4 regions of the Nocardioides sp. 616 genome follow, and region 2 is predicted to be linked to each of the others. Evidence: predicted binding sites of a transcription regulator. Region 2 holds the regulator's gene; each other region holds the start of a gene.
The links. The regulator LexA, encoded in region 2, represses DNA repair genes until DNA is damaged. The targets are predictions, from matches to a motif close to TCGAACANNTGTTCGA.
Positions count from the first base shown of each region.

Region 1: C5H89_RS12575 (DUF6504 family protein) is a predicted target of LexA. The motif match lies at 3,623-3,638, and genes of this name have one in related genera.
Region 3: ruvC (crossover junction endodeoxyribonuclease RuvC) is a predicted target of LexA. The motif match lies at 4,016-4,031, and genes of this name have one in related genera.
Region 4: C5H89_RS04535 (alpha-ketoglutarate-dependent dioxygenase AlkB) is a predicted target of LexA. The motif match lies at 4,960-4,975, and genes of this name have one in related genera.

Region 1 covers NZ_POAG01000019.1:271,897-279,171, reverse strand. Annotated here, with positions in the region: partial or broken gene C5H89_RS12585 (DNA polymerase III subunit alpha) at 1-2,798, opposite strand, end outside; gene C5H89_RS12580 (SAV_6107 family HEPN domain-containing protein) at 2,788-3,249, opposite strand; gene C5H89_RS12575 (DUF6504 family protein) at 3,260-3,607, opposite strand; gene C5H89_RS12570 (hypothetical protein) at 3,708-4,172, opposite strand; gene C5H89_RS12565 (ArsC/Spx/MgsR family protein) at 4,406-4,759, shown strand; gene C5H89_RS12560 (NAD(P)/FAD-dependent oxidoreductase) at 4,807-6,105, shown strand; gene C5H89_RS12555 (SIMPL domain-containing protein) at 6,134-6,742, opposite strand; gene metF (methylenetetrahydrofolate reductase [NAD(P)H]) at 6,768-7,275, opposite strand, start outside.
Region 2 covers NZ_POAG01000010.1:74,742-82,016, reverse strand. Annotated here, with positions in the region: gene secD (protein translocase subunit SecD) at 1-1,196, shown strand, start outside; gene C5H89_RS02305 (ATP-dependent DNA helicase) at 1,227-3,239, shown strand; gene C5H89_RS02300 (sulfotransferase family 2 domain-containing protein) at 3,233-3,964, opposite strand; gene lexA (transcriptional repressor LexA) at 4,021-4,749, opposite strand; gene C5H89_RS02290 (GNAT family N-acetyltransferase) at 4,842-5,633, opposite strand; gene C5H89_RS02285 (LysM peptidoglycan-binding domain-containing protein) at 5,976-6,356, shown strand; gene C5H89_RS19445 (hypothetical protein) at 6,643-6,771, shown strand; gene nrdR (transcriptional regulator NrdR) at 7,271-7,275, shown strand, end outside.
Region 3 covers NZ_POAG01000017.1:490,665-497,939, reverse strand. Annotated here, with positions in the region: gene pgsA (phosphatidylinositol phosphate synthase) at 1-193, shown strand, start outside; gene C5H89_RS08820 (fused MFS/spermidine synthase) at 197-991, shown strand; gene pdxS (pyridoxal 5'-phosphate synthase lyase subunit PdxS) at 1,081-1,992, shown strand; gene C5H89_RS08810 (hypothetical protein) at 1,989-2,540, shown strand; gene pdxT (pyridoxal 5'-phosphate synthase glutaminase subunit PdxT) at 2,537-3,154, shown strand; gene C5H89_RS08800 (YebC/PmpR family DNA-binding transcriptional regulator) at 3,191-3,955, shown strand; gene ruvC (crossover junction endodeoxyribonuclease RuvC) at 4,056-4,613, shown strand; gene ruvA (Holliday junction branch migration protein RuvA) at 4,610-5,209, shown strand; gene ruvB (Holliday junction branch migration DNA helicase RuvB) at 5,211-6,281, shown strand; gene yajC (preprotein translocase subunit YajC) at 6,361-6,666, shown strand; gene C5H89_RS08775 (adenine phosphoribosyltransferase) at 6,687-7,226, shown strand.
Region 4 covers NZ_POAG01000012.1:6,449-13,723, reverse strand. Annotated here, with positions in the region: gene C5H89_RS04555 (DNA repair helicase XPB) at 1-728, shown strand, start outside; gene C5H89_RS04550 (GntR family transcriptional regulator) at 753-1,472, opposite strand; gene C5H89_RS04545 (ABC transporter permease) at 1,540-4,080, opposite strand; gene C5H89_RS04540 (ABC transporter ATP-binding protein) at 4,087-4,875, opposite strand; gene C5H89_RS04535 (alpha-ketoglutarate-dependent dioxygenase AlkB) at 4,988-5,599, shown strand; gene C5H89_RS04530 (cation:proton antiporter) at 5,703-6,992, shown strand; gene C5H89_RS04525 (alpha/beta fold hydrolase) at 6,998-7,275, opposite strand, start outside.

The sequences.
Region 1 (7,275 bases), on a different contig from region 2:
TCGTCCGCCGCGATCCGGTGCACGGAGTCGAAGGCTCCGGCCAGCACGAGCCTCTCCACCACCGGCCGCGAGACGTGGGCACGGTGCCAGAAGTCACTGAGCGAGGCGAAGGGCCTGCTGGCCACGATCCGCTCCACCTCGGCGTCGTTGATCCCCTTGACCTCCGCCAGCGCCAGCCGCAGGGCATACCCCACCGGATCGTCGGGAGACCGCTCGACGGTGTACTCCCGGGCAGACCTGTTGACGTCGAGGGGGCGGATGCCGATGCCGAACTGGCGGGCGTCGTCGAGGATGAGCCGCTTGGGGTACATGCCCGGGTCATGGGTGAGCACACCGGCGAGGAAGTGCGCCGGCCAATGGGTCTTCAGCCAGGCGGACTGGTAGGTCGGCAGGGCGAACGCCGCTGCATGTGCCTTGCAGAAGCCGAAGGAGGCGAACGCCTCGAGCACCTTCCACACCTGGTCCACCACCGGCCGCGGATAGCCGCGGGCGCAGGCCCGGGGCAGGAACCAGGCACGGGTCTCGGCCATCCCCTCGACGTCGCCGAGAGCGCGCCGCTTCTCGTCGGCCTCGGCCAGCGAGACGTCCGCGAAGCAGGCGATGATCTCGATCACCTGCTCGTGGAAGACCACCACCCCGTGGGTGGGAGCCAGGATCGGGGCCAGGTCGGGGTGGAGGTAGGAAGCCTCCTTCCAGCCCTGCTTCACCTCCAGGTACGGCGTGATCATGTCGCTCTTGACCGGCCCCGGGCGGAAGAGCGAGATGTCGGTGATGATCTCCTCGAAGGAGTCGATGCCCGACTTGCCGACGAGCTCGCGCTGCCCCGGCGACTCGATCTGGAAGATCCCCAGGGTCCGGGCCGAGCTGATCAGGTCGTAGGTCGCCCGGTCGTCGAAGGGCACCTGCGCCTCGTCGTCGAGATCCACCTCGACCTGGTCGAGACGGGCGATCTCGTCGACGGCGTGCGCCATGGCCGACTGCATCCGGATGCCCAGCACGTCGAGCTTGAGCAGGCCGAGGTCCTCCACGTCGTCCTTGTCGAACTGGCTCATCGGGAACCCGGCGTAGCTCGCCTCGACCGGTGTCCGGTCGAGCAGCGTCATGTCGGAGAGCAGCACTCCGCAGGGATGGACCGCGATGTGGCGCGGCAGTCCGTCGAGGCGTTCGACGAGACCGAACATCAGGTCCAGTCGCTCCTCCCCCAGCCCGCTGGCCCGCAGCTCAGGCAGGTCACGCAGCGCCATCCGGGCGTCCCTGGCGCGGATATGGGGAAATGCCTTGGCGATCGCGTCGACCTCGCCCGGCGGCATGCCCAGCGCGGCACCGACGTCGCGGACCGCGTGGCGCACCCGATAGGTCTCCATCATCGACACGCACACGCAGCGCTCCCCGCCGTAGCGGTCGAGGATCGCCCGGTAGACCTCGAGGCGTCGGGCCGACTCCACGTCGACGTCGATGTCGGGCAGCGACTGTCGCAGCGGGGAGAGGAAGCGTTCCATCAGCAGGTTGTGGCGCAGCGGGTCGACGCCGGAGACGCCCAGGAGGTAGTTGACCAGGCTCCCGGCCCCGGACCCCCGGGCCGCGCACCGCACCCCCATCTCGCGGATCAGGTCGGTGACGTCGCTGACGGTGAGGAAGTAGGGGGCATAGCCCAGGGACCCGATGACTGTGAGCTCGTCGTCGAGACGCTTCCAGATCCGCTGCCGCGGCGCGTTGCCGTAGCGGGCGCCGATGGCAGCCTCGCACCGGGTCCGCAGGAGGGCATCGGCAGCCGGAGAGCCTGCCTGCCCGGTGGCGCCACGAGCCGTCTCCAGCTCCGGGAAGTGGATCTCGCCGATCCCCAGGTCGGCCCGGGGGTCCAGGGCGCACCGCTCTGCCACCTGGCGGGTCATCGCCAGCAGCTGATCGGCCTGCCGAGGGCCGAGCCCGGCGAGCCGGCAGATCTCCTCGGCGACCTCGGCCATCTGCCGGCCCGACTTCAAGAAGCCCTCGGCGTTGTCACGGTCCACGTGACGACGGTCCAGGGCGACCAGCCGCCTGGCGGCGTCGAGGACGTCGACTGTCGGGGCATCCAGCCGGTCGGCGTAGCGCACCGCGTTGGTGAGCACCGCCCCGAGACCGAGGTCGCGGGATCCGGCCGCCATCCGGGCCGCGTACGGAGCGCTGCCCGGCCCCCACCCGTCCGGGCCGCTGCCCACCCGGTGAGAGACCAGCTCGACGAGGAGGCTCTCGCGCGGCACGCAGGTCAGCCAGGAGTCCACCACCGCCCGCGCCAGGTCCTCACGGCGCCGGGCCAGGGCAGCTCCGAGCGAGGACGTCGGTCCCAGCAGCACCACCACGTCGCCGCTCATCAGATAGGGCGCCAGCAGCTCCAGGGTCGCCACCGGCCGTCCCCGCTCGCCGGCGAGGTGGACCGCCGAGACCAGCCGGCACACCTTCGCCCACCCGGCCCGCCCCTGGGCCAGCAGCGTGACCCGGGGCAGCCGGTCCTCACGGAACGCTCCCCCGCGCACCGGGCCTCGGCTCGGCGGCACCGGCCGCGTCCCCCGCCTGGGTCCGGCACCCATCTCGCACGCGGGGTCCATGGCGAGGTCCACCCCCAGGACCGGACGGATCCCGGCCCTGCTGCAGGCCTTGGCGAACTTCACCGCCCCGTAGGTGCCGTCCCGGTCGGTGAGCGCCAGCAGGTCCATCCTGTGCTCGGCTGCACGCTCCACCAGGGCATCCGGGTGCGAGGCGCCGTACTGGAGGGAGTAGCCCGACGCCACGTGGAGATGGGTGAAGGGATCAGGCGACACCGGTCCAACCACCCGGTCCCGTCGCGACCACGAGCCTCTGCTGCCCCACGGAGGTGTGCGGCACGAGCCCCAGACAGGACTCCACGACACCCAGGAAGCGGTCGGCGTCCCGGACCAGGTCATCGGCCTCCCGCTCGGTGACGGCACGGCTCGAGCCTGCCTCCGCGGCAGCCCGCTTCCCGGCTCCCGCAGCGAAGAAGGCTGCCCACTCGGAGAGCTCGGGGGTGACCTCGGCCAGCAGCACCCAGGCGTTCTTCTGGCGCCGTCGCGAAGGCGTCGGATGGGCGCGGGCCGCCAGCAGGGCCGCGGCAGCGCGCAGCGCCGCCACGTGGGCACACGCATAACGGGTGGGAACGTCCCGGGCGACCATCGCCTCCTGGAGGGACTGGGCCGCGCGGGCGAGGTAGGAGTGGGTGGTCGCGGGCAACAGGTGCGGGTTGGGCACCGTCATCGTCGTCACCTCAGTCCACGCATCCGACGAGCTGCCAGCGGCCGGCCGTCCCGTCGAAGGAGAGGTCGAAGACCCCACCCGCCGGAGCATCGTCGCGAGCCAGACCCCGCCCCGCCTCGACCCGCCACATCTCCCGCTCCACCAGCAGGTCGGCCCCACCGGTGCCGAGCGGCTCGTCGTCCCCCACCACGGCCCGGGCGCCCGAGGACTGCCACCACGGTGTCGTCTCCACCCAGTGGGCCACCACCGAGCGCACCTTCCACAGCCGGCCACGCCACAGGAACTGCTCCGGCGAATCGGGGTCGCCCCCGGGCACCAGCCCCTGCCGAACCTCCACGGGATCGTCGTAACGCCTCATGACTCCTCCTCCCGTTCGAACATTTGTTCGAACAAGGAAAAGGTACACCTCACCACCGACACCGGGTCAATGGATCAACCGGCGCCGGCGGCGCGTGAGCTCAGCTCTCGCGGAAGTAGCGGCTGGTGTCCTTGTGGAAGAGGAAGAACAGCAACAGCAGGCACAGGACGATCATCAGGACCGCCATCACCACGAACAGCGTCGGAATGCCGCTGGCCACGCACAGCACCGCCAGGAAGACGCCGAACACTGCGATCACCGCCAGCGAGAGCCGCGCCCAGGTGAACCCCTCGACGAAGAAGGCGACCAGCACCCCGACCAGCATCGAGAAGACCACGAACGAGGTGATCGCGACCGGGACGAACGCCGGGACCGTCAGGGTCTCGCGCACCGCGTCCAGGCCGCCCTCCTGAAGGATCACCCGCGCCCCGCTGTTGCCCTCGGCCCAGGAGGTCAGCAGGTCATCGGAGAAGACCCAGGTCAGCACGGTGATCACGCCCGCGGTCAGGACCAGCGCCAGCGCGACGAGGGTGACCCGGTTGACCGAGGCAGGCCGGACGATCATGAGTGGTTCTCCCAGGTGGACGAGGTGCGGCGCGGAAAGAGCGTGGACGGCGGCTGGCGCCATCCCTGACCAGGATCGCAGGACGGCAGCCGGGCACCGGCGGCGACAAGGCGTTTGGCCAGAGCCGCGCCGCAACGGTACCGGCGAGGTGATCGCCGGCGATCCCGTGGGGCCGGGCAGGATGGTGGCCGAGGACCTGCAGACCCGACGAACGAGAGCTCGAGGTGGAGACGATGGAGATCTGGCTCAACCCCGCCTGCAGCAAGTGCCGGGCCGCAGTCGCCGAGCTGGACGCGGCCGGGGTCGACTACACGGTGCGCCGCTATCTCGAGGACGTGCCCGGGGTGGAGGAGCTCGCCGAGGTGGTGGCCCGGCTCGGCGTCGAGCCCTGGCACCTGGCCCGCCCCGCGGAGAGCCGAGAGGCGGGGATCGACCTGCCCCGGGACCCCGAGCACCGGCAGGAGTGGCTAGCCGCCCTCGCGGCCCATCCCCGGGCGATCCAGCGTCCCATCCTCACCGCGAGGGACGGGACCACCGTCGTCGGCCGCGACGCCGACTCCCTGGTCCGGGTGATCGCCGCCGAGTGACCAGCCCAGCCGCGGCGCCTCCGAGAGGTCGGGACTAGCCTCTCGCCATGCGCGTGGTGGTGATCGGGGGCGGCTTCGGCGGCCTGGCCAGCGCCGCCCGGCTCGCCAAGCTCGGCCACGAGGTCACCCTGCTGGAACGCTCGCAGAGCCTCGGCGGCGCCTTGTCCTGGACCGCCGAGGCCGACTATCGCTGGGACTCGGGCCCCTCGACGACCCTGGTGCCCGCCGTGGTCCGCGACCTGTTCCGCAAGTCCGGCCGCCCCCTGGAGCGGGAGCTGGAGCTGGTCCCGGTCGAGGTGATCCGTGAGCACCGGTTCACGGACGGGACCTCGGTGCGGCTTCCGGGCGGCTCCCGGGCCCGACAGAAGGCCGCCTTCGACGCGCTCGGCGCCGGCCTCGGTGCGGCCTGGACGGCGTACGTCGACACCCTCGGCGAGGAGTGGGAGCTGCTGCGGCGCGACTACCTCGAGCGCCCGTGGGACCCCGCACTGGCCCGCCGCGAGACCCGGGACCTCCTCGAGGGCCGGGAGAGCCTGCGCCACAGGCTCCGCAAGGCGCTTCCGGACCCACGCCTGCGACTGGTGGCCGGCCACCCCCTCGCCATGGACGGCCACGACCTTCGCCGGGTGCCGGCGTGGCTGGGCACCGTGTCGTACCTGGAGCAGAAGTTCGGCGCCTGGACCGTCCCCGGAGGGCTGGCCCAGCTCGGCGAGGCCCTGGCGCACCGCCTCCAGACGCGCCGGGTGCAGGTTCTCCTCGGGACCCGGGCCGAGGACCTGGTGGTGCGCGCCGGACGAGCGGTGGCGGTGGTCACCGCGGCCGGCGAGGTGGACGCCGACGCGGTGGTCTGCGCCGTGGACCCGCACCGGCTCCCGGCGCTGCGAGCGCACGTGTCCAGGACCAGGCCCCTGACTCCGGGCCCGGTCTCCTACCTCGGCCTGACCGGCGAGGTACCGGACCTGCCCGCCGAGGTGGTGCTGCACGGCGACGTCCCGCTGGTGCTGCGCACGGGCGGGACCGCACCCCCCGGCGGGACCGCCTGGACGGTGCACGGCCGGGTCCCGTCCTCCGGCGACCTGCTGGCCACCCTGGCCGGTCACGGTCTCGACGTGCGTGGACAGGTCGCCGTACGCGTCGACCGCACCCCCGGACAGCTGCTCGAGCAGTGGGGCGGCTCCCCGCTGGGCGTCGCGTGGCAGGGACGCGGCACGGTGCGTCGCAGGCTCGGTCCCCGGACCCCCGTGCCCGGCGTGTACGCCGCGGGCGCCCACGCCACTCCCGGGTCCGGCCTGCCCTTCGTCGGGCTCTCGGCCGCCCTGGTCGCCCAGACCATCGGTCCCGCCTGAGCAGCCCGCCCTGAGCAGCCCGCCCGACCTACAGCAGCTGCCAGGTCACGGTGACTGCGGCGTCCAGCATCGACTCCCCCGGCTGGAGCCCAGCACTCGCCTCGTCCATGCGAGCGCTCCCTGGACTCCTCGGGAGCCCGTCCTCCAGCACGAGCACGTCACCCAGCCCCGCTCCGGCGAGCCCGGCCAGGTGCGCGGCCCGCTTCCTGGCATCGGCATAGGCGCTCTCCCGCGCCGCCGTGGCGGCCGGCCCGGGATCGGTGACCTCCAGAGCCACGGCCTCGATCCGCAGCGCGTCCCCGACCTCTGCGGCCAGCCCCACCACCAGGGCGGAGGCCGAGGGCAGGTTGGGACAGCGGATCCGGAGCCGGTGGGAGGCCTCGAAGCCGTCCGGGGTCCCGTCGGGGCCGGTCGTGGCCCACATCTGCAGCCCCGCGCTCGCGACGTCGGCCTCCCGGCCACCGGCCCCGGTCACGAACCCTCGGGCCACGGCCACGATGCCGCTCACCGCGGCGTCGACGCCGGCCACGGCCTCGGCCACGGTGGACGCCCGGTGGACGCCGACCACCGTGACCACGGCGGAGTCCGGGACCGCCGGTGCGGACCCGTGACCCGTGACCGTGACCGTGCGCTGCATGCGGCGAGACTAGCCAGCGCGAGGCTCACACGGGAATGCGCAGCGCCGCCCAGATCTCCCGGGTCGCCCGGGACCGGTTCAGGGTGTAGAAGTGCAGCCCCGGGGCACCCCCGGCCAGCAGCTCCGCGCACATCTCGGTGGCGATCCGGACACCTTCGGCGCGCAGCGCCGCCGGGTCGTCCTGGTGGGGCAGCAGCCGATCCTCGGTCTCCCCGGGAATGGCACGGCCCGACATCTCGGCCATCCGGCGCATCGAGGCGATGCCCAGGATCGGCATCACCCCCGGGATGATCGGGAAGTCCACGCCGGCGGCGCGGGCGCGCTCGACCAGACCGAAGTAGTCCGAGGCCCGCAGCACCATGTCGGTGATCGCGAACTCCGCCCCCGCGTCGTACTTGGCGCGCAGGGCACGGACGTCCGCCTCGAGGCTCTCGGCGTCGCGGTGCCCCTCGGGGAAGGCCGCGACCCCGACCGAGACCTCGGCCGCGGACCTGATGAAGGAGACGAGCTCGCTGGCGTAGCGCACTCCCCCC
Region 2 (7,275 bases):
TGCGGCGCGCCCTCATGGTCGGCTTCAACAAGGCGTGGAGCGCGATCATCGACTCCAACGTCACCACGCTGCTCGCCGCCGGTCTGCTGTTCTTCCTCGGCTCCGGGCCGATCAAGGGCTTCGGTGTCACCCTGACCATCGGTGTCGTGGCGTCGATGATCTCCGCGCTGATCATCGCCCGCGTGCTCACCGAGCTGGGGGTGAGCAACAAGTGGGTGGCCCGCCACCCGAAGTTCACCGGCATCGGCGACATCGGTCGGGTGCGCAAGTGGCTGGAGGCGAAGAACCCCAACCTCATGATCCGCCGGGGCCTGTGGCTGGTGATCTCCGGCGTGGTGATGCTGGTGGCCCTGGCCGGCATCTTCATCCAGGGGCTCAACCTCGGGGTGGAGTTCACCGGCGGTCGGGTCCTGGAGTACTCCACCACCAAGACCCTCACCGCCGACGACGCCCGGGACGCCGTGGAGGACGCCGGCTTCCCCACCGCGACGGTCCAGCTGGCCGACGAGGACAAGATCAGCATCCGCACCGGCGAGCTGAGCGACGCCGAGGCCAAGGACATCGCCGCGGCGATCGACGAGGCGGGCGACGGAGCGACGCTGGAGCGCGACGAGGTGATCGGGGCCTCGCTGGGTGACGAGCTGCGCAACAAGGCGCTGATCGCCTTCGGTGTCGCCTTCCTGGCCCAGCTGGCCTACCTGGCGCTCCGCTTCAAGTGGACCTTCGGCCTGGCCGCGGTGGCCGCGATGTTCCACGACGTGGTCATCGTGGTGGGCCTCTTCGCCTGGCTGGGCAAGCCCATCGACGGCATCTTCCTGGCGGCTGCGATGACCATCATCGGTCTCTCCGTCAACGACACCGTGGTCGTGTTCGACCGGGTGCGCGAGCGTTGGCACGGCTCCAAGCCGGGCGAGAAGTTCACGGAGATGGCCAACAAGGCGGCCATCGAGACGCTGCCGCGCACGGTCAACACCGGCCTGGGCACGATGTTCATCCTCGGGGCCCTGGCGGTGCTCGGTGGCGACTCCCTGCAGGACTTCGCCATCGCCCTGCTGGTGGGTCTGATCGTCGGTACCTACAGCTCGGTCTTCACCGCCACCCCGATGGTCACCTACCTGCAGGAGAAGTGGCCGATGAGCAAGGAGAAGAAGGTGCGCGCCGAGCGCGCGCCCGACGACTCCGGCGCCGTCATCTGAGCTGTCGGCAGGCAGGGATAGTGTGCTCGGGTGCCTGATGTCCCCGCTGAGAAGGAGCCCCACGACACCTCCCGCGTGACCGAGGTGCTCGGCGCTGCGGTCACCGCGCTCGGTGGCCAGGAGCGGGCGGGGCAGGTGCAGATGGCGCAGGCCGTCTCCACGGCCATGCACGACGGCCGGCACCTGCTGGTCCAGGCCGGCACCGGCACCGGGAAGTCGCTGGCCTACCTGGTCCCGAGCCTGCTGCACGGGCAGCGCGTCGTGGTGGCCACCGCCACCCTGGCGCTGCAGCACCAGCTGGTCGAGCGGGACATCCCACGCCTGGTGGAGGCGGTCGGCGACCGCCTGGACGCCTCGTACGCCGTGCTCAAGGGGCGTTCGAACTACGCCTGCCTGCACCGCATCCGCGAGGGCGTCCCGGACGACCAGGGCGTCCTGGTGGACGTGCCCGAGGGCACGATGGGCGCCGAGGTGCTCAAGCTGCGGGCCTGGGCCGAGGAGGAGGTCGAGAACGGCGGCACCGGCGAACGGGACAACGCGCCGCGGCACAACGACCGCCTGTGGCGCCAGGTCAGCGTCAACCACCGCGAGTGCCTCGGCGCCGCGCGCTGCGCCTTCGCCGCCGAGTGCTTCGCCGAGCGCGCCAAGGAGAAGGCACACAAGTCGCACCTGATCGTCACCAACCACTCCTTGCTGGCCATCGACGCCATCGAGGGGGTCCCGATGATCCCCGACTACGACGTGGTGGTGATCGACGAGGCCCACGAGCTCACCGCCCGGGTCACCCAGGCCGCGACGGACGAGCTGGCGGTCAACGACGTGGAGCGGGCCGCGCGTCGGGCCAACAAGTACGTCGCGGACCGGGGCGGCGCCAACAGTCCCGCCGACGACCTGGCGGACGCGGCGGACGCGCTGGCGGACGCGCTGGCGATGACGCCCCCGGGCCGGATCGACCAGCGCACCGACCAGCTCTCCGACGCCCTGGTGCTGGTGCGCGACGCGGCGCGGGCCCTGGCCTCGGCCTTCGGCAAGGAGGAGGGCGGCGACGTGGACGCTGCCCGCACGCAGGCCAAGGGCATGGCCCAGGAGGTCTTCGCGACCGCCGAGCGGATGGCGGCGGGCAAGGACTCCGACGTGATGTGGCTCAACGAGGCGCGGGACCGGATCCCCGCTCGGCTGGCGATCGCGCCGCTGCAGGTGTGGGGCCAGATGCGGGACCGGCTGCTGACCGACAAGACCGTGGTCTTCACCTCGGCCACGCTGATGCTGGGGGGCGACTTCAACACGGTCGCCGGCAGCGTCGGGCTCAAGCCGTCCGAGCGGATCGACACCGGTGCGCCCGAGGTCGAGGCCGACGGCGCCCTGCCGTGGCAGGGTCTCGACGTGGGGTCGCCGTTCGACTATGGCCGCCAGGGCATCCTGTACGTCGCCCGCCACCTGCCGCCGCCGGGACGCGACGGGCTGGGCAAGGCCCAGCTCGACGAGATCGTGGAGCTGATCGACGCAGCCGAGGGGCGCACGCTGGGCTTGTTCTCCTCACGGCGGGCCGCCGAGACCGCCGCCGAGGCGGTGCGCGAGCGGCTGCCGCACCTGACCACCCTGGCCCAGGGCGAGGCGCAGCTGCCGGAGCTGGCGCGACAGTTCGTCGAGGACCCGCACACGATCCTCTTCGGCACTCTCAGCCTCTGGCAGGGCCTCGACGTGCCCGGGGAGACCTGCCAGCTGGTGCTGATCGACCGCATCCCGTTCCCGCGGCCCGACGACCCACTGATGAGTGCTCGGCAGCGCGCGGCAGACAAGGCCGGGGGCAACGGGTTCATGCAGGTCGCGGCGACCCACGCCGCACTGCTGCTGGCCCAGGGTGCGGGGCGGCTGATCCGCACCACCACCGACCGCGGCGTGGTCGCGGTGCTGGACCCCCGGTTGGCCACCGCGCGGTACGGCGGCTTCCTCAAGGCGAGCCTGCCGCCGATGTGGACCACGACCGACCCGCAGGTGGTGCGCAAGGCGCTGACCCGGCTGGCCGGCGACTCAGCTCAGTAGCCGAGGATCTGGTAGTCCCGCCGGTACATCGTCTCGACCAGGCTCCGCAGCGAGTCGGAGACCTCGCGGGTGCTGCCAGGGGAGCCGGTCTGGTTCTGGGCCACCGTCGGCACCGCCGGTGCGCCGATGCGGCGGCAGACCTCGGCGAAGTCCTCGTCGAAGGTCTCCAGTCGTCCCACGAAGTCGACCTGGCTGAGGTCGATGAGCCGGGTCTGCAGCGCGAGGTGCTGGTCGGTGCCCGGCACCTGGCCGAGGTCCTGGGCGGCCACCCAGCGGGCGAACTCCTCGACGTCCTGCATCTTGCGGTGCGTGGCCTCGTCGAAGTGGAAGTAGTTCATGTCCACGACCTTGTTGTGCCAGGCCGAGACGAACCGGTCCAACGGGTCGCGGACGAAGGCGAACTTGAAGTAGTCCCCGAACACGTCGATGGGGTAGCGGATCCGCATCGCGTGGTCCACGTCCAGGGGCACCTCATGGGTGGTGAAGTGGTGGCGGATCGTGCGGGTGGCGACCTTGGCCACCCGGAACCAGATGAACCGGTGCTGATGGCCGATGGTGAGGTTGTAGCTCAACGGGGAGAGGCGACTGGACGCGCCGCTGTGGCGGTCCAGCTCCTTGAGGAGGGCCTGGCTCTCGTCGGTCAGCTTGAACCGGTCGTCAGGCTTGGTGCGGAACTGCTCGGAGGAGAGGGCGGCGGGTTCGGCATCTCGTCGGCTTCGTCGCACCGCCGTGAGATTACACGACCCGCCGCCTCGTCTCCGGAGTGGCGACGACCCCTTGCTCAGACGCGGCGCAGGACCGCGGTGACCTTGCCCAGGATGGTGGCGTGGGTCCCGTCGATCGGCTCGTAGGCGTCGTTGTGGGGGAGCAGCCAGACCTGGCCGTCCTTGCGCTGGAACGTCTTGACCGTGGCCTCACCGTCGATCATGGCGGCGACGATCTCGCCGTTGGAGGCTTCGGGCTGCTGCCGGATCACGACGTAGTCGCCGTTGCAGATCGCGGCGTCGATCATCGAGTCACCGGAGACCTCGAGGAGGAACAGCGTGCCGTCGCCCACCAGCTGCTGCGGGAGCGGGAAGACGTCCTCGACGCGCTCCTCGGCCAGGATCGGACCACCGGCGGCGATCCGACCGACGACCGGCACGTAGCGGGCGGCCGGCGCGGCGTCGCCGACACCGGTGGGGTCGAAGATCGTCTCCTCATCGCTGCTCATGGCGCGACGGGCCGCCATCACCTCGGGCAGGAACACCTCGAGCGCCCGGGGCCGGTTGGGGTCGCGCTTGAGGAAGCCCTTCTCCTCCAGCACCTTGAGCTGGTGGGCCACGCTGCTGGAGCTGGTGAGGCCGACCGCTTGGCCGATCTCGCGCATGCTCGGCGGGTACCCACGCTGCTCGATCGCGTCCTTGATGGTGGAGAGCACCCGCTGTTGCCGCGGGGTGAGGCCGGTGGCGTCGGGAGGGCCGTCGGGCAGGGCCACAACCTTGCCCTTGGTCTCGCGCGGGTTGGCCATCCGGTGTCCTCCTGGTGTGGTGCGATCTCGGTGGTCTCACCGTAGTCGTCGCCGGACCGGAGTTCAAACATGTGTTCGAACGGCGTGTTGCCTCAGGTCTGCGGGTGCCACTCCCAGGTCACCACGTTGAACTTGGTGCGGAAGCCCAGGTCGACGTACACCTGGTAGCCCTCGTCGTTGGCGAGCACCGTGGCGGTCCGGGCCTCGGTGTGCGCGGCGCGGTTGAGCATGGTGGCGCACAGGGCCTTCGCGACGCCCCGGCCCCGGGCGTGCTCGCTGGTGCTGACGTTGGCCAGCATCACGCTGGTGCCGCGGCGGTGCATGGTGCTGGCGCCCAGCGGTTCGCCGGTGACCAGGCTCCGGGCGATGAAGAACTGGGTGTCGGCAGGGTCGAGGGTGTCGAGGAACTGCAGGTGCTCGGCCTCAGTGCCTCGGGGTAGGCCGAAGCCGGAGAACAGGATGGAGCTGACAGGTTCGAGGTGGTCGGGCCAGGCGACGTCGATGTAGACGTCGTCCGGGGTCCCGGGATCGACGGTCTCCTGCAGCGCGAGGTGCATCGCCGGGTTCTCGCGAGGCACCATCCCGGCCTGCGCCAGGGTCGCCTCCAGCGCAGGGGTGGTCGTCTTGGGGGTGGTGACCCACCGGAACGGGAGTCCGCGCTCGAGGTAGGGGCCCAGGAGTGCCGGGACGCGGGTCGGCACGTCACGCGCCGAGATGCGCGCGTGCGTGATCACGTTGCCCGCCGGAAGAGGCAGGTGCGACCAGTACAGGATCGCGTCCGGCTCGTGAGTGGTCTGGAAGACGGGGGAGAGGGACATGGCCTGTTGGAGAGCTTCGAGGTCTGCCTCGATGATCGCCATCGGCGTGGTCAGCGTGTCTCGCATGCGGGAGACGCTAGGGGGGCCGCCTAGACAGTTGCATGCCTCAAACTGATGACATCGGCGTAATCGCTAGGCAATGTCGGGTTTCGTGGTGCATTTTCCTCCCTTTCGCGGAGGATCCGCGCTCAGCGCGTAAGGACCGGCGAACCTCGCAGCCGCGACACGGTCGAACACTTGTTCGCACAGATGCTTGATTCATTCGAACATGTGCTCTAACTTCGTACATGTGTTCGATCGAACGTCTGATCGACTCCTCGCAGTCCGCAGATCAGGACTGTCGGCGGAGACCACTAGACATGAGATCAACACAAGCCAACCGGCTGACCACTTCCCCCGGAGGTCCCCATGAGCACCATGACGCTGAACCCCACCCGCGAGCTTCGCTTCGGTCGTGACCTGCCTGTGGCGGCCCGTCCTGGGTCGGGGTCCTCGAGCGTGCGCCTGACGCGTCGTGGGCGAGTGGTCGTGGTGGCCGCGATCCTGCTGACCGTGCTGGTCCTCGGGGTCTTCTTCGGTTCCCGCTCGGTCGCGACGGACGAGGCTGGTTCGCCGGCACCCACCGAGGTCGTGATGGTGGGCCAGGGGGACACCCTGTGGGGGATCGCGTCGGAGATTGCCGCCGACGGCGACGTGCCCAGCGTGATGTCGGAGATCAAGCGGTTGAACGCGCTCGACTCCGGGATGCTGACCCTGGGTCAGAAGCTGCGCATCCCGCTCGCTGACTGACCGTGCTGCGCGCCCGCGCAGCCCCATGGATCCACAACTGAATAGCTTCCATCGCTCGCTTCGACCCCGAGCGGTGGATAGGGGAAGACGAGGGGCGGGCTCACGTGCTGAGCCCGCCCCTTGAATTCGCTACCTGCGGGAGATCCGCCGTCTACCCGGCGGGCGAGGCGCGGCCGGTTTCGGCGGCTCCGCAGTCATCTCGATGGTGTCGGTCGGGGTCGTCGCAGGGTCGCTCGGTGCCGGCGTGTTCGGCGAGGAGCTGAAGCCGAGTGCTGACGAGAGGCGAGTGGCGAGCATCAGACCCACGAAGAGACAGGCCGCGGCGCCGATGGAGGCGAGCACCAACATGGCCCAGCCGCCGCCGCTGCCCGACCTGGCGGCGCTGCCGAAGTCGATGGCGGCGTACACCAGGTAGCCCCAAGCCACGACGCAGGCGGTGATCCCACCGGCGTACCCCACGACCTTCGGGTCGATGGACGACGCGGAACGCGTCGAGGAAGGTGTTGCTCGTCTCGATCCTGCCCGCTTGCCCGTCGCCACGCCGGCCATTGTGTCAGGCCTGGTCATCGGGGTCGGGACCCGTCGCCCGAGCGGTCCAGACAGATTTTTCTACCCGATATTAGGTCTGACCTGCACGTTTGTCGGACATCGCTCGGGCGCCGGAAACCCGTGGCCCCAGAAAAGCCGTTCCGCTTGCCAAGCGTTGTGCCAGGGACGTACGGTTACCACTACATCTAGTAGTTACACCGTTGTGGTTCTCCACATCTAGTCCACAGGGACCGGGTGGTTCGCCCACAGCACAGACAGTTTCATCCACAGGAAACAGGCCGTCATCCACAGGCGTTAACCCTGAGAGCAGGGTTTTACTGCTGTGCCCGGATGACGCCACACCGGGCCGAGAGGAGACACCCGACATGCA
Region 3 (7,275 bases), on a different contig from region 2:
GCTGATGGAGCGGGCGGACCGGCTGGTCCTGCTGGGCGTCTTCGCGCTCGCGGCCGAGATCGCCGACGAGCCCGCCGTGCTCGCCTACGGCCTGGGCCTGCTGGGGGCGCTGAGCACGGTGACGGTGGTCCAGCGCATCCTGACGGTGCGCAGCCAGGCGCTCGCCAAGGCGAGGGCCGCCGAGGCGGGCTGACCGGTGTCGAGCGCTGGCGGGGGAGCGGAGATCGTCCCGACCGAGCGGCGCACCGCGTTCGCGCTGCGCACCGACGGTCAGCTCCAGTCCTACGTCGACCTGGCCGACCCCCTGCACCTCGCCTTCGACTACGTACGACGTCTCGGCGACGTGCTGGACGTCGTAGATCCGCCGGGAGAGCCGTTGCGGGTGGTGCACGTCGGGGGAGCGGCCATGAGCCTGCCGCGCTACGTCGCCGCCACCCGTCCCCGGTCGTCCCAGATCGTGCTCGAGCCCGACACCGAGACCACCGAGCAGGTACGCGCGCACCTCCCGCTGCCGCCACGCAGCGGCATCAAGGTCCGGCCGCAGGACGGACGCACCGGGTTGGGCGCGTTGCGCCCGGACAGCGCCGAGGTGATCCTCGTCGACGCGTTCGACCGCGGCCGGGTGCCGGCCGACCTGGTCACCGTGGAGGCCTTCACCACGATGCGCGGTGTGCTCCTCGACGGCGGCCTGCTGCTGTTCAACCTGGTGGACCGCGCGCCGTTCTCCTGGAGCCGCCGGGCGCTGGCCGCGGGGCGCAGCGTCTTCGACGCCACCGCGCTGCACGTGGAGCCGGCGGTGCTGAAGGGACGGCGCGCCGGCAACGTCCTGCTCCTCGCCTCGACGCGGCAGCAGCCCCTCGACACGGTGCACGCGCGGCTGAGGGGGCGCCAGACCGGGTTCCGGGTCCTGGCGGGGACCCAGGTCGGTGACTTCTTCGGCGGCGGAGTGCCCTTCACCGACTCCGACTCCGAGGCCTCCGGCGCGCCCTGAGGCGGTCGCCCCAGGCGGGCCACGGGCGCCGGGCTGCCCGCACTGCGGGCGCGGCGGGTGCTTGGGGGCCGCGCGCATACGATCGACACATGACCGAAGACAACCCCCAGGCTCCTGCGACCAGCACCGGCACGTCCCGCGTCAAGCGCGGCATGGCGGAGATGCTCAAGGGCGGCGTGATCATGGACGTCGTCACCGCGGAGCAGGCCAGGATCGCGGAGAACGCCGGGGCCGTGGCGGTGATGGCGCTCGAGCGGGTGCCCGCGGACATCCGCGCCCAGGGCGGGGTCTCCCGGATGAGCGACCCGGACATGATCGACTCGATCATCGAGACCGTCTCCATCCCGGTCATGGCCAAGGCACGGATCGGTCACTTCGCCGAGGCACAGGTCCTGGCCAGCCTGGGAGTGGACTACATCGACGAGTCCGAGGTGCTCACCCCCGCCGACTACGCCAACCACATCGACAAGTGGGACTTCACCGTGCCGTTCGTGTGCGGCGCCACCGACCTGGGCGAGGCGCTGCGCCGGATCACCGAAGGAGCGGCGATGATCCGCTCCAAGGGCGAGGCAGGCACCGGTGACGTCTCCAACGCGGTCACCCACATGCGCACCATCAGGGCCGAGATCCGGCGTCTGGGAGCGATGGCGCCCGACGAGCTGTACGTCGCGGCCAAGGAGCTGCAGGCGCCGTACGAGCTGGTCCGGGAGGTCGCCGAGGCCGGCAAGCTGCCGGTCGTGCTGTTCACCGCCGGTGGCATCGCCACGCCGGCGGACGCGGCGATGATGATGCAGCTGGGTGCCGAGGGGGTGTTCGTGGGATCGGGGATCTTCAAGTCCGGCAACCCCGAGCAGCGCGCGGAGGCGATCGTCCAGGCCACCACGTTCTACGACGACCCCAGCGTGGTCGCGAAGGTCTCCCGCGGCCTCGGCGAGGCGATGGTGGGCATCAACGTCGACGAGCTGCCCCAGTCGCACCGGCTCTCCGAGCGCGGCTGGTGACGGAACCCGACGCCAGACGCCGCGCCGAGAACGGCCTGCGCCACCTGGCCCGACTCCAGGTGCGCACCGGGCTGCACCCACCCGAGACCGTGCTCGCCGAGCTGGTCGAGGCGATCGAGGTCGAGCTCCCGGGAACCGATCCCCAGGTGCTTGCCCGGGCGTGGATCGCCGCGGAGACCGCCGCGCTGCGCGCCGAGGCGACACGCTGGCCCGAGGTCACCGGTCACGACCGGCTGGTCAGCGCGCTGACCGACCTGCGCAACCGCGGGGTAGCGGTCCGGGCCGGGGTGGCCGACCGTGCCGCGGCGGGACGAGGCCTCGACCCCGGTGAGCTGCGCGGCGTCCTGTGGTTCACCCACCCCGACGTGTGGCACTCCCTGGACCACGGGGTGCTCGAGGTCACCCTGTCCCACCCCGACCTCACCGACGCGGTGCCGGGCGACGACCTGCTGTCCGGGGTGCTGCGGGTGCTGGCGCGCCACCAGGTGCCGGCGGCCTTCGAGCGCGGCCGGCTGCTGCTCTCGGTGACCTGGCAGGCGCGGCCGTGACCGCAGCGCCCACGATCGGGGTGTTCGCCCTCCAGGGCGACGTGCGCGAGCACGTGGCCACCCTGGGGTCCCTCGGCGTCCACGCGATGCGGGTACGCCGCCCCGAGGAGCTGGCGGCCTGCCACGGCCTGGTGCTCCCGGGAGGGGAGTCGACGACGATGGCGAAGCTCGCGGTGACCTTCGGCCTGATGGATCCGCTGCGCGCGCGGATCGCGGAGGGGATGCCCGTCCTCGGCACCTGCGCGGGGATGATCCTGCTCGCCGACCGGATCGAGGCGGGCACCCGCGACCAGGTGAGCATCGGCGGGCTCGACGTCACCGTGCGGCGCAACGCCTTCGGGCGCCAAGCCGAGAGCTTCGAGCAGGACCTGGACCTCGCGGGGCTCGCGGACCCGGTCCACGCGGTCTTCATCCGGGCTCCCTGGGTGGAGCAGGCCGGCCCCGCGGTCGAGGTGCTGGCCCGGGTGCAAACGGCCCCCGACGCGAGCCGGGACACCGTGGGTAGGATCGTGGCCGTCCGGCAGGGTTCGGTGCTGGCCACGTCGTTCCACCCCGAGGTGGGTGGCGACGGGCGCGTCCACGGATTGTTCGTGGACGCGGTGCGCCGGGCTTGACCCCGCAGACCATCGCAGCGAGCAGAAGAGGGACTGATGTCTGGCCACTCCAAATGGGCGACCACCAAGCACAAGAAGGCGGCCGTCGATGCCAAGCGCGGCAAGCTGTTCGCCAAGCTGATCAAGAACATCGAGGTCGCGGCGAAGATGGGCGGCGGCGACCTCTCCGGCAACCCCACGCTCTACGACGCGGTCCAGAAGGCGAAGAAGTCCTCGGTCCCCAACGACAACATCGACCGCGCCGTCAAGCGCGGCTCCGGTGCCGAGGCGGGCGGCGCGGAGTACTCCACGATCATGTACGAGGTCTACGGCCCCCAGGGCGTCGCCCTCCTGGTCGAGTGCCTGACCGACAACCGCAACCGCGCCGCGATGGAGGTCCGCACCGCGGTCACCCGCAACGGCGGCACGATGGCCGATCCGGGCTCGGTCTCGCGGCTGTTCACCCGCAAGGGCGTGGTGACGGTGCCCAAGAGCCAGGAGTCCCGTGAGGTGACCGAGGACGACCTGCTGGAGGCGACGCTGGACGCCGGGGCCGAGGACGTGAACGACCTGGACGAGTCTTTCCAGGTGCAGTCCGAGGCGACCGACGTGGTGCAGGTGCGCACGGCACTGCAGGCGGCGGGCATCGACTACGACTCCGCGGACGTGGAGTTCGTGGCGAGCCTGGAGATCCCGGTGGACGCCGAGGCTGCCCCCAAGGTCTTCAAGCTGGTCGACGCGCTGGAGGACCTCGACGACGTGCAGAACGTGTTCACCAACGTGGACGTGCCCGACGAGGTGCTGGCCGAGCTCGAGGACTGAGGCCTCCACCCCGCGCGTGTCGCGGGGTGATCGGTCCCTCGTCGGGGGATAGCGTGTCGTGCGAACACACGTTCGACGAAAAAGGTGGCTCATGCGTGTCCTGGGGATTGACCCCGGCCTGACCCGGTGCGGAATCGGCATGGTCGAGGGCGAGGTCGGCCGGCCGCTGAGCCTGATCGACGTCAACGTGATCCGCACCAGTGCCGACCAGCCCGTGGCGCTGCGCCTGGTCACCATCGAGAAGGGCATCGACGCCTGGCTCGACGAGTACGCGCCGGACGCCGTCGCCGTCGAGCGGGTCTTCGCCCGCTCCGACTCCAGCACCATCATGGGCACTGCCCAGGCCAGCGGCATCGCGCTGGTCGCGGCGGCTCGCCGGGGTCTCCCGGTGGCCCTCCACACTCCCAGCGAGGTCAAGGCGGCGGTCTCGGGCAGCGGTCGCGCCGACAAGGCCCAGGTGGGCGCCATGGTGACGCGCATCCTGCGGCTGAGCGCCCCGCCCAAGCCGGCGGACGCCGCCGACGCGCTGGCCCTGGCCATCACCCACATCTGGCGCGGCGGCGCCCAGTCCCGCCTGGAGGAGGCGGTGGCCAGGCAGGCCGCCCGCGTCCGCTCTGTCACGACGACCTCCACGACGACCTCCAGGAGCCTGCGTTGATCGCCTTCGTCCGCGGCCGGGTCGCCGCCGTCACGCCACTGTCCGCGGTCCTGGAGGTGGGGGGCGTCGGCCTGGAGCTGATGTGCACCCCGGGCACCCTGGCCACCCTGCGCCCCGGCCACGAGTCCACGCTGCCCACCTCCATGGTGGTGCGCGAGGACTCCATGACGTTGTTCGGCTTCCTCGACGACGACGAGAAGGGCTGCTTCGAGCTGGTCCAGACGGCCTCCGGCGTGGGCCCGAAGGTCGCCCAGGCCATGCTGGCGGTGCTGACCCCGGACGACCTGCGCCGCGCGATCTCCTCCGACGACGTCAAGACGCTGACGCGGGTGCCGGGCATCGGTCAGAAGGGCGCGCAGCGGATCATCCTCGAGCTCCGGGACCGCATCGGCGCGCCCACGGGCTCCGGCGCGACGACGGGCGGCGTCAGCGCGGCCCAGCCCTGGCGGGACCAGGTCCACCAGGGCCTGCTCGGCCTCGGCTGGTCGGCCAAGGAGGCCGACAAGGCCGTCGAGGCGGTCTCCGACGAGGCCGGCGCCCAGCCCGACGTGGGACGCCTCATGCGAGCCGCCCTCCAGACGCTGAGCAAGGCCTGAGGTGGACCCCGAGGAGTTGCTGGCCGCCAGCGAGGAGCGGCACCTGCAGTCGCTGACTGCCGCCGAGGCCGAGGGTGACGAGCGCACCATCGAGGCGGCGCTGCGTCCCCGCACCCTGGACGAGGTGGTCGGGCAGACCCGCGTGCGGGACCAGCTCGGCCTGGTGCTGGAGGCGGCGCGGCAGCGGGGCCGGGCACCTGACCACGTGCTGCTCTCGGGACCGCCCGGCTTGGGCAAGACCACGCTGGCGATGATCATCGCGGCGGAGATGTCCACACCACTGCGGCTCACCAGCGGACCGGCGATCACCCACGCCGGGGACCTGGCCGCCATCCTGAGCGGGGTCAACGAGGGCGATGTCCTCTTCGTGGACGAGATCCACCGCATGTCCCGGCCCGCCGAGGAGATGCTCTACATGGCCATGGAGGACTTCCGGGTCGACGTGATCATCGGGAAGGGGCCCGGCGCGACGGCGATCCCGCTGGAGATCCCGCCGTTCACCCTGGTGGGAGCCACCACCCGGGCCGGGCTGCTGCCCGGGCCGCTGCGCGACCGGTTCGGGTTCACCGCGCACCTGGAGTTCTACGAGCCCCACGAGCTCGACCTGATCGTGCACCGCTCCGCCGGGCTGCTCGGGGTGAACCTGACCGAGGGTGGCTCGGCGGAGATCGCGTCCCGCTCCCGCGGCACCCCGCGGATCGCCAACCGGCTGCTGCGCCGGGTGCGCGACTACGCCCAGGTCCGCGCCGACGGGGTGCTCTCGCGCGAGGTGGCCCGGGTCGCCCTGGAGCTCTACGAGGTCGACGAGCTGGGCCTGGACCGGTTGGACCGCGCCGTGATCGACGTGCTCTGCCGGCGCTTCGCCGGAGGTCCGGTAGGGCTCTCCACCCTGGCTGTGGCCGTGGGGGAGGAGCGCGAGACCGTGGAGGAGGTGGCCGAGCCCTTCCTGGTGCGCAACGGCTTCCTGGCCCGGACCCCGCGCGGGCGGGTCGCGACCGCGGCCGCCTGGGTGCACCTCGGTCTCACCCCGCCCGCCGGTGACGGCCAGGACGAGGTGCTGTTCGACGAGTGACCCCTGCGTAGACTCGTGCTTCGTGGCCGGCCTGGAGGTCGGCCTCCCTGTCACCAAGTTTCGAAGAGGGTTGAGCACGTTGGAGCAGTACGTCTCGTGGCTGTCACTGGCAGCGATCGCCTTGGTCTTCTGGCTGCTGATCGTGCGTCCCGCGTCGCGTCGGCAGAAGGCGATCGCGGGCCTGCAGTCCCAGCTCAAGCCCGGTGACCGGGTGCTGCTGAGCTCTGGCATCTTCGCCACGCTCAGCGCCGTGCAGGACGACCGGGTCTCGGCGGAGATCGCACCGGGCGTTGTCGTCTCGGTGGCTCGTGGTGCGGTGGCAGCGGTCGAGTCGCCCAGCACCGGCACCGGCACCGGCACCGAGCCGACCACCCCAGAGGTGTGAGCGTCGTGGAGACCCCGGAGGTGCTGCGCGCCCGTGGCGCCCTGGACAAGCTCGTCGTCGACGTCCAGGACTTCCCCACGCCGGGCGTGGTCTTCAAGGACATCACCCCGGTGCTGGCCGACCACGCCGCCTTCGAGGCGGTCGTGGTCGCCCTGGCGCAGGCCGGACGGGACGCGGACGGCCGGCCGGTCGTCGACAAGGTCGTGGGCATGGAGGCCCGGGGCTTCATCCTCGCCGCCCCGGTCGCGCTCGCCCTGGGCGCGGGGTTCGTGCCGGTGCGCAAGGCGGGCAAGCTGCCCCGCGGGGCGCACGCCGAGTCCTTCGCCCTGGAGTACGGCGAGGCCACCCTGGAGCTGCACCACGACGCCGTGGCGCCGGGTGACCGGGTGCTGCTGGTCGACGACGTGCTGGCCACCGGCGGCACGGCGGCCGCCACCCGCCGACTGGTGGAGACGTGCGGTGGCATCGTGACCGGTCTGGCGGTGCTCATGGAGATCGCCTTCCTGGAGGGACGGGGCCTGGTCAGCGACCTTCCCTGCACCGCCCTGCTGACCATCTGAGCCGTGACTAGACTGGTGCGATGACCGAGGAAAGCGCCCAGGCCCCCGA
Region 4 (7,275 bases), on a different contig from region 2:
CCCCCATCTTCCGGATGACCGCGGACCTGCAGGCGCGGCGGCGGATCGGGCTGACCGCGACCCTGGTGCGGGAGGACGGCCGCGAGGGCGACGTCTTCTCCCTGATCGGGCCCAAGCGCTACGACGCCCCCTGGAAGGACATCGAGGCCCAGGGCTGGATCGCGCCGGCCGACTGCGTGGAGGTGCGGGTGACCCTCACCGACGCGGAGCGCATCACCTACGCCACCGCCGAGCCGGAGGAGCGCTACCGGCTCGCGTCCTGCACGCCGCGCAAGCTGGACGTCGTACGTCGGCTGGTGAAGCAGCACTCGGCGCAGCCCACGCTGGTGATCGGGCAGTACATCGACCAGCTCGACGAGCTCGCCGAGGCGCTCGACGCCCCGCTGATCAAGGGCGAGACCTCGGTCAAGGAGCGGCAGCGGCTCTTCGAGGCGTTCCGATCCGGGGAGATCTCGCTGCTGGTGGTCAGCAAGGTCGCCAACTTCTCCATCGACCTGCCGTCGGCGGAGGTGGCGATCCAGGTGAGCGGCTCCTTCGGCTCACGGCAGGAGGAGGCGCAGCGGCTCGGTCGCCTGCTCCGACCCAAGGACGAGGGCAAGACGGCGCACTTCTACACGCTGGTCTCACGCGACACCGTGGACGCCGACTTCGCGCAGAACAGGCAGCGCTTCCTGGCCGAGCAGGGCTACGCCTACCGGATCATCGACTCCCACGACGTCCCCGCCTGAGGGCCGCCGCGGGCGAGCGTCGCCTCAGCCGGTGTCGCCGCGCTGGAGGTACATCGTGAAGCGGTCGGCGGCATAGGCGGAGCGGGAGACCGCCACGACCTGCTCGCCCGACAGCGCCCGGCGGGCCAGCCGGAGCACCGGGTGGGTCTCGGAGAGCTCGAGCAGGGCACGCTCCTCCTGGGTCGCCCGGTCCGCGCGGACTGAGTCCTCGGCCCAGGTGGGCCGCAGGTCGCGCGCGGCCAGCTCCTCGTAGAGGCTCGACGGCAGGCCGTCGGAGAGAAAGCCCGGCAGCAGCGCCTCGTTGAGGTAGGTGTCCTCCAGGCACACCGGCTCCTCGCCGGCACTGCGCAGTCGCTTCCAGTGGATCACCGGCGCACCGGCGCTGACCTCGAGAGCGCGAGCGACCCCGGGGCCGGCCTTCTCGATCCGCGCCAGCACGGTCCTCGACCGGGGCGCCAGCCCGCGGCGGCGGAGGTCCTCGGTGAAGCTGGTCAGCCGGGCCGGACGGCGGGGCGGGGACGCCACGAAGGTGCCGCGACCTGGGATCCGCTCGAGCAGTCCCTCGGCGACCAGTGCGTCCAGGGCCTGGCGCACGGTCATCCGGGCCACTCCGAAGTGGGCGACCAGGTCCCGCTCCGAGGGCGCCGGGGTGCCGGGCGCCGCACCGTCGATGAGGCCTCTCACGTGCTCTCGCACGACCACGTGCTTGAGCGCGCGCTGAGAGACTTCGGCCGGCTGTTCCACGAGCCGAACGATAGGTCCGCGGACGGTGCCCCGTCCGGGGAACCGGGGAACCTGCGGAGCCTGGTGCCTAGTCGGTGGAGATCGCCTTGAGGACGTTGAGCCGGGCCGCGCGACGGGCCGGGATGACGGCGGCCAGGACCCCGACGACCATCGCCACGACGAGGAATACGCCGAGCTGGTCCCAGGGGATCGAGATGATGTTGAGCCCCTGGTCGCGCAGGGCGAACATCAGCGCCACGCCGAACCCCACGCCGAGCACCACGCCGAGGACGGCGCCCAAGGTGGCGATCACCACCGACTCCAAGGTGATCATCCGCCACAGCTGGCCGCGGCTCAGCCCGATGGCCCGCAGCAGGCCGACCTCCCGGGTCCGCTCGATGACCGAGAGCGCCAGCGTGTTCACGATGCCCAGCACCGCGATCAGCAGCGCCAGGCCGAGCAGGGCGAAGATCATCAGGATCAACTGGTCGATCGGCTCGCGCTGCTCCTCGGCGAAGGCCGCCTGGTCCTTGACCGTGACGGTGGGCAGATCCGCCACGACCTCCTCGATGGCCATGTGCACCTCGAAGGTGCGGCGCGCCACCTGCAGGACCACGGAGTTGTCGCGGTCGGGGTAGCCAGCCTGCAGCAGGGTCTGCTTGGTGGTCACCAGCGGGAAGCCGAGCACCGCGTTGGGCTCGAAGATGCCCTTGACCTTGAGCTTACGGCTGGACCCGTTGAGGGTGACCCGGATCTTGTCCCCGACGTCCAGCGCCTCGGACGAGGCGTATGCCTGGTCGACCACCAGGTCCCCGGGCCCGAAGCCGCGCAGGGAGCCCTCGACCAGCACCATCCCGAGCCACCCGGTCAGCGCCTCGGGATTGGCGGCGGTGATGCCCTGGGCGTCGCCGCCGATCTGGGCGGTCACGTAGCGTTGCTGGACCACGTCGGTGACACCGTCGATCCGGCGCAGCTTGTCAGCGATCGAGGAGGAGAACGGCTGCCCTCCCATTCCGGAGACGATGAAGTCCCCCCGGAAGTTCTTCTCGATCGTCTCGTTGACGCTCGCCTTGGCCGAGTCGCCCACGATGGACATCGTGCCGGCCAGCGCCATCCCGATCATCAGGGCGGATGCCGTCGCGGTGGTGCGTCGAGGGTTGCGCAGGGAGTTCTGCCCCGCGAGGTTGCCCACCGCCCCGAAGACCATGGCCAGGAAGCTGCGGGCACCGGTGAGGAACGGCTGGCTGAGCACGGGGCTGGCGGCTGCGACGCCGAGCAGGATGCCCAGCACCCCGCCGCCGATGTACCAGCCCGCCTGGTAGACGCCTCCGAACAGCCCCAGGGCCAGGGCCGCCCCGCCCGTACCGGTCAGCACCAGGCCGAAGACGAAGCGCTGGTGCAGCGAGGACTCCGGCATCGCGACGTCGTCGCGCAGCGCCTGGACCGGAGCGATCATGGTGGTGCGCCGGGCCGGCATCCAGGCGGCTGCCATCGTGACCAGGACGCCGATGGCGTAGGCCGCCACGACCGTCCGGGAGCGGAAGACCAGCTCCTGCCCCGACAGGTCCAGGCCCAGGGTGCCGAACAGGGCCTGGATGGCCATCGCCATCAGCACTCCCAGGCCCAGGCCCAAGGTGGCACCGAGCAGCCCCAGCACCAAGGCCTCCAGCAGCACCGACCCGGTGACCTGCCGCTTCGAGGCGCCGAGGGCACGCAGCAGCGCGAGCTCCCGGCTGCGCTGGGCGACCAGGATCGAGAACGTGTTGACGATCAGGAAGGCGCCCACGACCAGGGAGATGCCGGCGAAGATCAGCAGGAAGGTGGTGAGGAAGCCGATCCCCTCCAGCAGCGCGTTCGAGCCCTCGTCCGCCGCCTCGTCACCGGTCCGGGCCCGCACCCGCTCCGGGAGCACCTTGGCCACGCGGTCCCGCAGCCGCTCCTGGGAGACCCCGTCCGCCGCAGTCACCCAGGCGTCGTTGAAACGGTCGCGTCCGCCCATGAAGAGGTTCTGCGCGGTCGGGGTGTCGAAGGCGACCCAGGTGGCGCCGTTGAACGACCCCCCGTCCACGAAGTCCGTGATGCCCACCAGCGTGGGGGTGAGCAGCGGCTCGTCCTCGCTGGTGACCAGGCGCACCTCCTCGTTGAGGAAGTAGCCCGCCCGCTGGGCGGTGGAGGCCTCCATGATGATCTCGTCTGGCCCCTGGGGGGCTCGCCCCTGGATCAGGGTGAGACCGGAGAGTCCGTGACCTGCCGGGGCCCCGGTCCAGTTGCTGGCGAAGGCGGGTGCGCCCGCCACCCCTAGCACCTTGTTGTTCTTGTCGATCACGAAGACGGCAGGGTCCAGGATGTTGCCGTCCGCGCGGGCGGCGCCCTTGACGCCGGCCAGGGTGCGGACCAGGCTGCCGGGGATGGTCTTGGTGCTCGACTGCCCCGAGTCGTCGCCGTCGCCTTGAGGGCTGACCACGACGTCGCCCACGGTGGAGGCGAACAAGGCCGTGAAGCTGCGGTTGAGGGTGTCGGTGAAGACCAGGGTTCCGGCCACGAACGCTACTCCGAGCACGATGGCGAAGGTGCTCATGATCAGGCGCACCTTGCGCCCGAGCAGGCTCTTCAGTGAGGCACGGAGCACGGGGGCTCAGTCCGTCGCGCGCGAGGGGGCAGTCATGCCGGTCATGATGGCCAGCACCTGCTCGCGACTGGGGTCGCGCAGCTCGTCGACCACGCGCCCGTCGGCGAGGAAGACCACCCGGTCGGTGTAGGAGGCGGCGACGGGGTCGTGGGTCACCATCACGATGGTCTGGCCGTACTCGTCGACGCTGCGGCGCAGCAGGTCGAGCACCTCGCCCCCGGACTGGGAGTCCAGGTTGCCCGTGGGCTCGTCGGCGAACACGATGCGTGGGCGGCTGGCCAGCGCGCGGGCCACCGCCACCCGCTGCTGCTGGCCACCGGAGAGCTCGTTGGGCTTGTGGTTGAGCCGGTCCCGCAGGCCCACGGTGTTGATCACCGTGCGGTACCAGCGGCGGTCGGGCTTGCGGCCCGCGATGGCCAGGGGCAGGAGGATGTTCTCCTCGGCCGTCAGGGTGGGCACCAGGTTGAAGGACTGGAAGACGAAGCCGATCTCGTCGCGCCGCAGCTTGGTCAGCCGGTAGTCGTCGAGCCGCCCGAGCTCCTTGTCGCCGATCCACACCTCTCCCGAGGTGCCGGTGTCCAGCGCCGCGCAGCAGTGCATCAACGTGGACTTGCCCGAGCCGCTGGGCCCCATCACCGCGGTGAACTCCCCCGCCGCGATGTCGAGGCTGACCCCGTCCAGGGCCTTGACCTGGGCCTGCCCGCTGCCGTAGGTCTTGACCAGGTCGCGCACCCGCGCCGCGGGCTTGCTGTCGCCGAGAGGGCTCCGGGCAGGCACCGAGCTGAGGGCAGTCATGCCCATACCCTCCACCGTCGGACAAGCCTCCCGCCACCGGTATCGCCCAACGAGCAGGAAACCTTTCCGCGCGCCCTTGGCGGATCGAACATCTGTTCGATAGGCTCGGAGGATGGATTTCCAGTCCACTCTCTTCGCGTCCGAGGCACCCGGGCCCGCCTGGCTCTCCCCCGAGCGCACGACTCTGAGCCACGGCGCCTGGGTGGACGTGCAGCGCGCCTGGCTCGGGGGCGCCGACGAGGTCTTCGACGTGATGAGCACCGACGTGCCCTGGCGCGCCGAGCAGCGCCCGATGTACGACCGGGTGGTCGCCGTGCCCCGCCTGCTCCACATGTACGGCGTCGGGGCAGCACTCCCCCACCCCGCGCTGGTGGAGGCCAGGGAGGCCCTGGACGCCCACTACCTGCCCGAGCTCGGCGAACCGTTCGTCACCGCGGGCTGCTGCTTCTACCGCGACGGCAACGACTCCGTCGCCTGGCACGGCGACCGGATCGGCCGGGGCCGGGACCGCGACACGATGGTGGCCATCGTCTCCCTCGGCGACCCGCGACGGCTGATGCTGCGGCCCCGCGGCGGGGGCGCCTCGCTGTCGATCACCATGGGTCACGGCGACCTGGTGGTGATGGGCGGCAGCTGCCAGCGCACCTGGGAGCACGCGGTGCCCAAGCAGGCTCACGCCGGACCGAGGATGTCGGTGCAGTACCGGCCCCGCCACGTGTTCTGAGCGGATCTCTGGCCGCGTGCGCCGTGGGGATTCTGGGTACACCCTGGCAGCCGTCCCGAGCCGGAAGCGGCCGTCCGTGGAGCCCGGGGAGCAGAGGTACGAGATGAACGCAGACCTCGTCTATGTGGTCGCGGGCGGCAGCCTGCTGCTGGCCGTGGTCCTGCCCGAGCTGCTGGACCGGTGGGCGGTGTCGGCTCCGATGGTGCTCGTGGGTGTCGGCATGCTCATCGGGCTGACCCCGCTCCCCGACGGGCTGCCGCTGGACCCGGTGGCGAACCGGGCCGTCATCGAGCACGTCACCGAGCTCACCGTGCTGATCGCCCTGATGGGGGTCGGACTGGCCATCGACCGGCCTCTGCGCCTGCTCGAGAAGGACTCCCGCCGGGCGTGGGCACCGACCTGGCGGCTCCTGCTGCTGGCGATGCCACTGTGCATCGCCGGCGTCGCGCTGCTGGGGTGGGCGGTGGGCCTGGCGCCCGCCGCGGCCCTGCTACTGGGCGGCGCGCTCTCCCCGACCGACCCGGTGCTCGCCTCCGACGTCCAGGTGGCCGGCCCCCAGATCGGGGACCACGAGGTGGACGAGACCGACGAGCTGAGGTTCGCCATCACCTCCGAGGCCGGCCTCAACGACGGTCTGGCCTTTCCGTTCGTGTACGCCGCGATCCTGCTGTCCACCGGGGCGGTCTCGGACTGGGCGGTGGAGTGGGTCGCGTGGTACCTGGTGGGCAAGATCGTGCTGGGCGTGCTCGTCGGGATAGCCGTGGGCTGGGCGCTGGCGCACCTGGCCTTCCGCTCGGCCAGCCCCGCCCTGCGGATGGCGGAGCGGGGGGAGTCGCTGCTGGCCGTCGCCGCGCTCGTCGCGTCGTACGGCGTGACCGAGGTGGTCGGCGGCTACGGGTTCCTCGGTGTCTTCACGTGCGCGTTGACCTTCCGTTCCGCCGAGCGCGGGCACGACTACCACCTGGCGATGCACAACGTCGTGGAGAGGCTGGAGCGGCTGTTCACCCTGATGGTGCTGCTGGTGCTGGGCATGGCCATGACCCGGGGCCTCTTCGACCACCTGGACTGGCGCAGCGTGCTGATCGCCCTCGCCCTGATCTTCGTGATCCGTCCGGTCAGCGGCCTGGTCTCGCTCAGCCTGCGTGCCCCCGACCCGAGCAAGGAGGGCGCGCTGACCCGCCCGGAGCGGGCGGCGGCCGCGTTCTTCGGGGTCCGTGGCGTGGGCTCGCTGTACTACCTGGCCTACGCCTCGGGCCACACCGAGGGCTTGGCGGAGCCCTGGCTGTGGTCCACGGTGAGCTTCACCGTCCTCGCCTCCGTCCTGGTGCACGGCGTCCTGGCGACCCCGGTGATGCGCCGACTCAACGTCGAGCCGTCACCCTCGGCCTCCTGAGGGGGTCAGGCGCTCAGTTCGCGGCGCAGGAAACGCACCGTGAGCCGCATGGAGTCCAGCCACCGCGGCCCGAAGGCGTGCTGCTCGCCCTCGTAGAGCTGCAGGGTGCTGTCCACCCCGGCCTGCGTCATCAGCCGCTGCGTGGTGCGTGCCCACGGCAGCGGGCAGGACTCGTCAAGGGTGCCGTGGTGGGCGAGCACCGGCTCGGTGATCCGGTCGAAGTAGGTGCGGGCAGACAGCCCCTCGTAGAACCCGGGACGCTGCCGCGGCGAGCCGAACCGGC